DNA from 4 places in the Heyndrickxia acidicola genome. Region 3 is predicted to be linked to each of the others. Evidence: a T-box and tRNA genes for the amino acid it is inferred to sense, from the RefSeq annotation. Region 3 holds a T-box; the other regions hold tRNA genes.
What was found. The T-box of region 3 lies ahead of tyrS (tyrosine--tRNA ligase). A T-box ahead of a tRNA ligase gene usually reads a tRNA of that ligase, here a tRNA-Tyr.

Region 1: it has a tRNA-Tyr gene. The T-box ahead of tyrS (tyrosine--tRNA ligase) is inferred to sense a tRNA for this amino acid. The anticodon was not compared.
Region 2: it has a tRNA-Tyr gene. The T-box ahead of tyrS (tyrosine--tRNA ligase) is inferred to sense a tRNA for this amino acid. The anticodon was not compared.
Region 4: it has a tRNA-Tyr gene. The T-box ahead of tyrS (tyrosine--tRNA ligase) is inferred to sense a tRNA for this amino acid. The anticodon was not compared.

The regions. Positions count from the first base shown of each region.
Region 1 covers NZ_KV440953.1:2,525,246-2,527,417, forward strand. The annotation lists gene A5N88_RS24930 (hypothetical protein) at 85-243, opposite strand; tRNA gene A5N88_RS11810 (tRNA-Leu) at 377-458, opposite strand; tRNA gene A5N88_RS11815 (tRNA-Cys) at 468-541, opposite strand; tRNA gene A5N88_RS11820 (tRNA-Gly) at 547-621, opposite strand; tRNA gene A5N88_RS11825 (tRNA-Gln) at 648-719, opposite strand; tRNA gene A5N88_RS11830 (tRNA-His) at 755-830, opposite strand; tRNA gene A5N88_RS11835 (tRNA-Trp) at 839-912, opposite strand; tRNA gene A5N88_RS11840 (tRNA-Tyr) at 917-1,000, opposite strand; tRNA gene A5N88_RS11845 (tRNA-Thr) at 1,010-1,085, opposite strand; tRNA gene A5N88_RS11850 (tRNA-Phe) at 1,091-1,166, opposite strand; tRNA gene A5N88_RS11855 (tRNA-Asp) at 1,198-1,273, opposite strand; tRNA gene A5N88_RS11860 (tRNA-Met) at 1,277-1,350, opposite strand; tRNA gene A5N88_RS11865 (tRNA-Val) at 1,360-1,435, opposite strand; tRNA gene A5N88_RS11870 (tRNA-Glu) at 1,460-1,534, opposite strand; tRNA gene A5N88_RS11875 (tRNA-Ser) at 1,547-1,638, opposite strand; tRNA gene A5N88_RS11880 (tRNA-Asn) at 1,646-1,720, opposite strand; rRNA gene rrf (5S ribosomal RNA) at 1,730-1,846, opposite strand; rRNA gene A5N88_RS11890 (23S ribosomal RNA) at 2,113-2,172, opposite strand, start outside.
Region 2 covers NZ_KV440953.1:3,561,204-3,563,375, forward strand. The annotation lists rRNA gene A5N88_RS16660 (23S ribosomal RNA) at 1-31, shown strand, start outside; rRNA gene rrf (5S ribosomal RNA) at 346-462, shown strand; tRNA gene A5N88_RS16670 (tRNA-Asn) at 471-545, shown strand; tRNA gene A5N88_RS16675 (tRNA-Thr) at 547-619, shown strand; tRNA gene A5N88_RS16680 (tRNA-Glu) at 643-717, shown strand; tRNA gene A5N88_RS16685 (tRNA-Val) at 740-815, shown strand; tRNA gene A5N88_RS16690 (tRNA-Thr) at 822-897, shown strand; tRNA gene A5N88_RS16695 (tRNA-Tyr) at 907-990, shown strand; tRNA gene A5N88_RS16700 (tRNA-Gln) at 1,064-1,138, shown strand; tRNA gene A5N88_RS16705 (tRNA-Lys) at 1,338-1,410, shown strand; tRNA gene A5N88_RS16710 (tRNA-Gly) at 1,433-1,507, shown strand; tRNA gene A5N88_RS16715 (tRNA-Ala) at 1,513-1,585, shown strand; gene rocF (arginase) at 1,866-2,172, shown strand, end outside.
Region 3 covers NZ_KV440953.1:17,648-19,819, forward strand. The annotation lists gene A5N88_RS00065 (NUDIX hydrolase) at 136-525, shown strand; T-box leader at 1,083-1,295, shown strand; gene tyrS (tyrosine--tRNA ligase) at 1,460-2,172, shown strand, end outside.
Region 4 covers NZ_KV440953.1:2,764,864-2,767,035, forward strand. The annotation lists partial or broken gene A5N88_RS24400 (DinB family protein) at 1-10, opposite strand, end outside; tRNA gene A5N88_RS12880 (tRNA-Arg) at 204-277, opposite strand; tRNA gene A5N88_RS12885 (tRNA-Asn) at 292-366, opposite strand; tRNA gene A5N88_RS12890 (tRNA-Ile) at 378-451, opposite strand; tRNA gene A5N88_RS12895 (tRNA-Gly) at 464-537, opposite strand; tRNA gene A5N88_RS12900 (tRNA-Cys) at 549-622, opposite strand; tRNA gene A5N88_RS12905 (tRNA-Gln) at 630-704, opposite strand; tRNA gene A5N88_RS12910 (tRNA-His) at 712-787, opposite strand; tRNA gene A5N88_RS12915 (tRNA-Trp) at 804-874, opposite strand; tRNA gene A5N88_RS12920 (tRNA-Tyr) at 878-961, opposite strand; tRNA gene A5N88_RS12925 (tRNA-Phe) at 997-1,072, opposite strand; tRNA gene A5N88_RS12930 (tRNA-Asp) at 1,088-1,164, opposite strand; tRNA gene A5N88_RS12935 (tRNA-Met) at 1,170-1,243, opposite strand; tRNA gene A5N88_RS12940 (tRNA-Ser) at 1,276-1,368, opposite strand; tRNA gene A5N88_RS12945 (tRNA-Val) at 1,409-1,484, opposite strand; tRNA gene A5N88_RS12950 (tRNA-Ile) at 1,492-1,565, opposite strand; tRNA gene A5N88_RS12955 (tRNA-Met) at 1,622-1,695, opposite strand; tRNA gene A5N88_RS12960 (tRNA-Ala) at 1,711-1,783, opposite strand; tRNA gene A5N88_RS12965 (tRNA-Pro) at 1,791-1,867, opposite strand; tRNA gene A5N88_RS12970 (tRNA-Arg) at 1,873-1,949, opposite strand; tRNA gene A5N88_RS12975 (tRNA-Leu) at 1,985-2,073, opposite strand; tRNA gene A5N88_RS12980 (tRNA-Gly) at 2,083-2,157, opposite strand.

The DNA.
Region 1 (2,172 bases), 2.5 Mb from region 3:
TTTAAAGTACAAAATAATATTTTCAATATCTGATTGTGTCAAATCAATTTTCTGCTTTTCAAGCCCAATTCCATCCATCGCTTTTTAGAAAGAGGAAAACACATTTCTGCAGTATTCAATAGTAGCAAGTTTTAATTTTTTCAACATACAATGTCTTTCAAACTTTTCTATAGCCTCTTCATCTGTGAGCGACCTTTTTAATAATTTCTTTTCTTCAACTGTAAGTTCATTTGAACGTCTCAAATTAATCCCTCCACTTCGTACGATTCATCTCGTATGATTTTCTTCAAAATAGTCGTATGCAAGATAACAAAAAAAGACCTCCAACAAAGTGTTGAAAGTCTTTTGATATAAGGCTTGGCTACCTTATAAATGATACCGGTGGTCGGGGTCGAACCGACACTTCCGAAGAAACACGATTTTGAGTCGTGCGCGTCTGCCAATTCCGCCACACCGGCATATGTTTATGGAGGCGGCAACCGGATTCGAACCGGTGGTAAAGGTTTTGCAGACCTCTGCCTTACCACTTGGCTATGCCGCCAACATTGGAGCGGAAGACGGGATTCGAACCCGCGACCCCCACCTTGGCAAGGTGGTGTTCTACCACTGAACTACTTCCGCGTTTCAGGAAAAATACTTCCTGAGGACTGGGCTAGCTGGATTCGAACCAACGAATGACGGAGTCAAAGTCCGTTGCCTTACCGCTTGGCTATAGCCCATCAATAAGATATTATATGTTCTGTATTATATCATATGGGGCGGCTGATGGGAATCGAACCCACGAATGTCGGAACCACAATCCGATGCGTTAACCACTTCGCCACAGCCGCCATAATATTGGCAGGGGTAGTAGGAATCGAACCCACACCAAAGGTTTTGGAGACCTTCGTTCTACCTTTAAACTATACCCCTATAATGGTGGAGGGGGACGGATTCGAACCGCCGAACCCGAAGGAGCGGATTTACAGTCCGCCGCGTTTAGCCACTTCGCTACCCCTCCAAATAATGCTGGTGCCGGCCAGAGGACTTGAACCCCCAACCTACTGATTACAAGTCAGTTGCTCTACCAATTGAGCTAGGCCGGCATGAATGGTGGCTCAGGACGGAATCGAACCGCCGACACAAGGATTTTCAGTCCTTTGCTCTACCGACTGAGCTACTGAGCCAAATGATTTCCAGCAATATGTATTTTATAAATGGCGGTCCCGACGGGAATCGAACCCGCGATCTCCTGCGTGACAGGCAGGCGTGATAACCGCTACACTACGGGACCAGATTGCGGGGGCAGGATTTGAACCTGCGACCTTCGGGTTATGAGCCCGACGAGCTACCAGACTGCTCCACCCCGCGATAATATCATGGTGGAGGATGACGGGTTCGAACCGCCGACCCCCTGCTTGTAAGGCAGGTGCTCTCCCAGCTGAGCTAATCCTCCAATGTATCTATTAAATTAATTAATTGGTGACCCGTACGGGATTCGAACCCGTGTTACCGCCGTGAAAGGGCGGTGTCTTAACCGCTTGACCAACGGGCCATAAATATATTATGGCGGAGAGCAAGGGATTCGAACCCTTGAGACAGCGTTGACCGTCTACACGATTTCCAATCGTGCTCCTTCGACCTCTCGGACAGCTCTCCATATAAGTGGCTCCGCAGGTAGGACTCGAACCTACGACCGATCGGTTAACAGCCGATAGCTCTACCACTGAGCTACTGCGGAATAATATCAGCTTGGCGACGTCCTACTCTCACAGGGGGACAGCCCCCAACTACCATCGGCGCTGAGAAGCTTAACTTCCGTGTTCGGGATGGGAACGGGTGTGACCTTCTCGCTATTGCCACCAAACCTTTAAGACATATATTATTATACATGTTTGTGAGAAAATATCAAGTATAAATTTGAAAATTATTCTCTCAAAACTAGATATGAGAAACCAAGTAATAACGTTGAATCGTCTTTTATATTGTCCAGCTACAGTGGAAGGTTAAAAAGCAAACCTTCCTACTCCTAGTTCCTCGAGGTCATAATCTGTATTGCTCTGTGGCAAAAGGCGCCACGCCGCAATCCATCTTATGCTTGTCGGAACTAAACAGTCGCTTTCGCTTTTCTATTTGGTTAAGTCCTCGATCGATTAGTATCCGTCAGCTCCATGTGTCACCACACTTCCACCT
Region 2 (2,172 bases), 3.5 Mb from region 3:
ACGGATACTAATCGATCGAGGACTTAACCAAATAGAAAAGCGAAAGCGACTGTTCAGTTCCGACAAGCATAAGATGGATTGCGGCGTGGTGCCTTTTGCCACAGAGCAATACAGATTATGACCTCGAGGAACTAGGAGTAGGAAGGTTTGCTTTTTAACCTTCCACTGTAGCTGGACAATATAAAAGACGATTCAACGTTTTACTTACTTCTTTATCTAGTTTTGAGGGAACAAAAACTTTTAAAAAAGTTTTTAAAAACCTCTTGAAAAAAAATGAATTTCTGGTATAATAATACTTGTCCGATAAAGAATTGCTTATGCAGAGGTTGAAGGGCAAATTGAAGATCCGGTAATTATGGCGAGAAGGTCACACCCGTTCCCATCCCGAACACGGAAGTTAAGCTTCTCAGCGCCGATGGTAGTTGGGGGCTGTCCCCCTGTGAGAGTAGGACATTGCCGGATTTGATTATTCCGCAGTAGCTCAGTGGTAGAGCTATCGGCTGTTAACCGATCGGTCGTAGGTTCGAGTCCTACCTGCGGAGCCACGCTTCCATAGCTCAGCAGGTAGAGCACTTCCATGGTAAGGAAGAGGTCATCGGTTCGAGCCCGATTGGAAGCTTACCTTTAAAAAACATCTAGATTGGCCCGTTGGTCAAGCGGTTAAGACACCGCCCTTTCACGGCGGTAACACGGGTTCGAATCCCGTACGGGTCACCATAAAAAAATATACAATAATAATGGAGGATTAGCTCAGCTGGGAGAGCACCTGCCTTACAAGCAGGGGGTCGGCGGTTCGAACCCGTCATCCTCCACCATTATTAGCCGGCCTAGCTCAATTGGTAGAGCAACTGACTTGTAATCAGTAGGTTGGGGGTTCAAGTCCTCTGGCCGGCACCAGCGTTATTCGGAGGGGTAGCGAAGTGGCTAAACGCGGCGGACTGTAAATCCGCTCCTTCGGGTTCGGCGGTTCGAATCCGTCCCCCTCCACCATTTCTTTCATATGAAACTCAACTGGACATCATAAAAATGTCTTTTTTATTTGAAACAACAACTCACCATATATTGGGCTATAGCCAAGCGGTAAGGCAACGGACTTTGACTCCGTCATTCGTTGGTTCGAATCCAGCTAGCCCAGCCATTCTTTCATTTACAATTACTGTTTGAAGATACATAGTTATGAGCCATTAGCTCAGTCGGTAGAGCACAGAGAATATACTCCATTGAATTCTCACCAGCGTACCAATCGAGCTTCATCTTGCGAAACCTCCTGAGATTGGGACGTCGTAGATGCTTACAGAGTTCGTAAAACAATCATCAAATTAGTTATCAAAATATATGAGCCATTAGCTCAGTTGGTAGAGCATCTGACTTTTAATCAGAGGGTCGAAGGTTCGAGTCCTTCATGGCTCACTTTTTTAGCTTGTTGACAAGTGCGGAAGTAGTTCAGTGGTAGAACACCACCTTGCCAAGGTGGGGGTCGCGGGTTCGAATCCCGTCTTCCGCTCCATATCTGGGGCCTTAGCTCAGCTGGGAGAGCGCCTGCTTTGCACGCAGGAGGTCAGCGGTTCGATCCCGCTAGGCTCCATACAAAAAATCTTAAGTCCATTGGACTTAAGATTTTTTGTTTTTAATTGAAGTTAAGTAACAATTTAATACGCTGCTCTCTTATCCAGCGTGGAACATACCAGGTGTAATGGTTAAATTTTGTATATAATATGAATAATTTTACTTATTTTGGAATTATATATGCTTAATTTTAAGTGTTTCATGACGGTGTGATGGTATGTTTATACGTAATTATGCACGGTTGAGTCATTTGATTTTGACGTATACAATAGAATTATAGCAGAATAGGGGGTACAATTATGAAAAGTAAAATTACTATCGTGGGAGTTCCTATGGACCTTGGGCAAAGAAATCCAGGAGTTAATATGGGGCCAAATGCTATGCGTTATGCAGGAGTTTCAGAATATTTGGAAGGCCTCGGATATAAGGTAACAGATTATAACGATATAGAAATAGGCAAGGCTGAATATTTAGAAGATCCAAAAATTAATTTACGTAATTTGAAAGCGGTTGCAGATGCAAGTGAAACTCTTGGTGAGAAAGTGGACTCCATTGTGAAAAGCGGTGAGTTTCCTCTCATTTTAGGCGGGGACCATAGTGTTGCAA
Region 3 (2,172 bases):
TGGAACAGCCTCATTTTCCTTATTCGGAATGTAATCGAAGCATGGGAAAACGGCATGAGAGGATAAATGCTATTCCAAAAGAACCGACAGGAAAATGAAAACATATTGTAAAGGTAGAGGGGGGTTCTTCGGTATTTGAGAAACAGAGGATCAGTAGTCCTTATAAAGGATAACACGGTTTGCCTGATAAAAAGAAAGAGAGACGGCTTGGTGTATTATGTATTCCCGGGCGGCGGTATAGAAGAAGGAGAGACACCTGAAGCAGCCGCTGAGAGAGAGGCACTGGAGGAGCTGGGAGTAAAGGTTGAAATTCATAAGTGTATCTCTAAAATTGAGTATCAAGGTACGCAATACTTTTTTCTTGCAGAAATATTGGATGGAGCTTTCGGTACTGGAAGAGGAAAGGAATACACAGATAAAAATAGAGAACGCGGAACATACTTGCCAATGTGGGTGGAGATAGATAAATTGTCCGCTCTAAATGTAAAACCAATGGAAATGGCATTGAAAATTCAATCGTTATAGATCTAGGCTGTTTTCGCATAGATTGTTGCTTTACATACAAAAGGTAAATCTGTATGTTGCCTGCCTTCTTGGCATCTCTTCGTATGCAATTCTAAAGTTTTTTTATGAACCTAAGGTATATCATCATTTTTTGTCAAATAGCAACAAGGTTTACGAAAAAGAGCCTTTATCAAATAGGCTCCGTTAAGATTCCATATTGATCCTGCTCGTTATTCAGCTCAGCTAAAAAACAACAGATTCTTTTAACATAGCTATATAATATGGCAATATAAGTAAGCCGTTTTTCGATTGTATCAATGTGGGAGCAGTTACATATGTTAATATGAAGATAAAACAAAATTTTTAATGGAAAAGCATGAACGGGGCAGAAGAAAGCAGAATCCCTATTATCAATTGGATTATCCAAAACGGTATAGACTGAGAACGCATAGTGATATATATGTGAGTTTGACAATAGCCAAAATGTATGGTAAAAAAGAGTAAGTATGTTAATAAGGACTTTTTCATTATATTGCTTACTGAGTGACGAATGATAAAATCTGAATGTAACTGAATATGAAAAGGCTTTGAAAGGCTGAAGTAATCTTGCTGTCCCTGTTTAAAGAGAGTCGGTGGAAGGTGCAAACCGATACATATAGCTAAGATGAATTACACCCTGGAGCTTTTATTGTGAAAATAGTAGCAATAAACGGTTATTCACCGTTATTTTTGACTTAAGTGGAGAATGATTTCTCAAGTTGGGTGGTACCGCGATTATAATCGTCCCTTCGTTATACGAAGGGGCGTTTTTATATTCATTGCGAATACCTTGTGTATGGCAAGTGAAAAAAGAAAGAAATCCTTTCTGCAGAAGTGATGGTAGAGAGACTGCTTAAATGAATTTTGCTATTATTTATCTTTACAAAGCTTATTTATGATATGAGGAGTGAATACAATGAATTTATTAGAGGATTTACGATGGCGAGGTATAATTTACCAACAAACGGATGAAGAGGGACTTAAAGAAACACTAGAAAATCAGCATATTTCTCTCTATTGCGGTGTTGACCCTACTGCTGACAGTATGCACATCGGCCATTTACTTCCCTTTTTAACCTTAAGAAGATTTCAACAGCATGGCCACCGTCCGATAGTTGTAGTCGGCGGAGCCACTGGGCTTATTGGAGATCCAAGCGGAAAGAAAGAAGAAAGAAAACTTTTGACTTTAGAAACTGTTCAAGAAAATGTTCAGGGACTTCAAAAGCAGTTTGAGAGAATTTTTGATTTTAAAGGTGAAAATGGGGCTGTCATGACCAATAACTATGACTGGGCAGGCTCAATGAATCTTGTCACATTCCTTCGTGACTTTGGAAAGTATGTCGGTGTAAACTACATGCTTGCTAAGGATACCATCGCCTCCCGACTTGAAACGGGAATATCGTTTACTGAGTTTACGTATACAATCATCCAGGCGATGGACTTTTTGCACCTTTACCAAAACTATGACTGTAAGCTTCAAATTGGCGGAAGTGACCAATGGGGCAATATTACAACAGGCCTTGAGCTGATCAGAAAAGTTGAAGCAGAGGGTGCGAAAGCATTTGGTTTGACCATTCCGCTTGTAACAAAAGCAGATGGAACCAAATTCGGTAAAACAGAGGGCGGAAG
Region 4 (2,172 bases), 2.7 Mb from region 3:
ATAATACGGTGAGTAAAAAACCTTTATTTCAATAAAAAAAGGGACATCTAATTCATTTGCAATTTGATGTCCCTTTTTCATGCATTTTATAAACTTGTACTTGAAAACAGAACCCCTAAATTAAATAAGTCATTTTTCGGCATAAAAAAAACACTTTAACAGTGTATGAGGTTTGAAAATATAAAAGTAAAAAGAAAGAAAAACGCGCCTTAGAGGATTCGAACCTCTGACCCACAGCTTAGAAGGCTGTTGCTCTATCCAGCTGAGCTAAAGGCGCATCATAATAATCAGTGGCTCCGCAGGTAGGACTCGAACCTACGACCGATCGGTTAACAGCCGATAGCTCTACCACTGAGCTACTGCGGAAGAATAAAAAATGGGCCTAAATGGACTCGAACCATCGACCTCACGCTTATCAGGCGTGCGCTCTAACCAGCTGAGCTATAGGCCCATAATGAAATTTTGGAGCGGGTGATGGGAATCGAACCCACGACAACAGCTTGGAAGGCTGTAGTTTTACCACTAAACTACACCCGCATCATAAGCACTGGAGGCAACACCCGGATTTGAACCGGGGATAAAGGTTTTGCAGACCTCTGCCTTACCACTTGGCTATGCTGCCTTAAAAATGGCTGGGCTAGCTGGATTCGAACCAACGAATGACGGAGTCAAAGTCCGTTGCCTTACCGCTTGGCTATAGCCCAATTTGAATGGGGCGGCTGATGGGAATCGAACCCACGAATGTCGGAACCACAATCCGATGCGTTAACCACTTCGCCACAGCCGCCATAATAGGAACTTTACAGGGGTAGTAGGAATCGAACCCACATCAAAGGTTTTGGAGACCTTCGTTTTACCATTAAACTATACCCCTAAATGGTGGAGGGGGACGGATTCGAACCGCCGAACCCGAAGGAGCGGATTTACAGTCCGCCGCGTTTAGCCACTTCGCTACCCCTCCAAGATTTAAAATCAAAGGGTATATATTCTATTTAATGGTGGCTCGGGACGGAATCGAACCGCCGACACAAGGATTTTCAGTCCTTTGCTCTACCGACTGAGCTACCGAGCCGTATTGATTTATAAATGGCGGTCCGGACGGGACTCGAACCCGCGACCTCCTGCGTGACAGGCAGGCATTCTAACCAGCTGAACTACCGGACCATGTATTGCGGGGGCAGGATTTGAACCTGCGACCTTCGGGTTATGAGCCCGACGAGCTACCAGACTGCTCCACCCCGCGACGATAATATAAACATTATGCATTTTTTAATATGGCGGAGGAAGAGGGATTCGAACCCCCGCGCGGTGTAACCCGCCTGTCGGTTTTCAAGACCGATCCCTTCAGCCAGACTTGGGTATTCCTCCATATTAATTGGTTTAAATCAGGACTAACCTGAATTTTATATGGTGGAGGATGACGGGTTCGAACCGCCGACCCCCTGCTTGTAAGGCAGGTGCTCTCCCAGCTGAGCTAATCCTCCATATAAATGGACCCTGTAGGACTCGAACCTACGACCGGACGGTTATGAGCCGTCTGCTCTAACCAACTGAGCTAAGGGTCCAGTATCGCTATTATTGAAAGGATGGACCTTTCTAATAAAAGAATCAATACACTTTATAGCGGCGGAGGGGATCGAACCCCCGACCTCACGGGTATGAACCGTACGCTCTAGCCAGCTGAGCTACACCGCCATATTTCATTATAAATGGAGCCTAGCGGGATCGAACCGCTGACCTCCTGCGTGCAAAGCAGGCGCTCTCCCAGCTGAGCTAAGGCCCCATATTAGTGGTCGGGAAGACAGGATTCGAACCTGCGACCCCATGGTCCCAAACCATGTGCTCTACCAAGCTGAGCTACTTCCCGTAAAATGGCGCGCCCGAGAGGAGTCGAACCCCTAACCTTTTGATCCGTAGTCAAACGCTCTATCCAATTGAGCTACGGGCGCTTAATGAAAAGTTATTTTGCTGCCGCAAAAAACTTTGGTGCCGAGGACCGGAATCGAACCGGTACGGTAGTCACCTACCGCAGGATTTTAAGTCCTGTGCGTCTGCCAGTTCCGCCACCCCGGCAAGGGTGTTTGGAGCGGAAGACGGGATTCGAACCCGCGACCCCCACCTTGGCAAGGTGGTGTTCTACCACTGAACTACTTCCGCAAAATTTCAAATAAA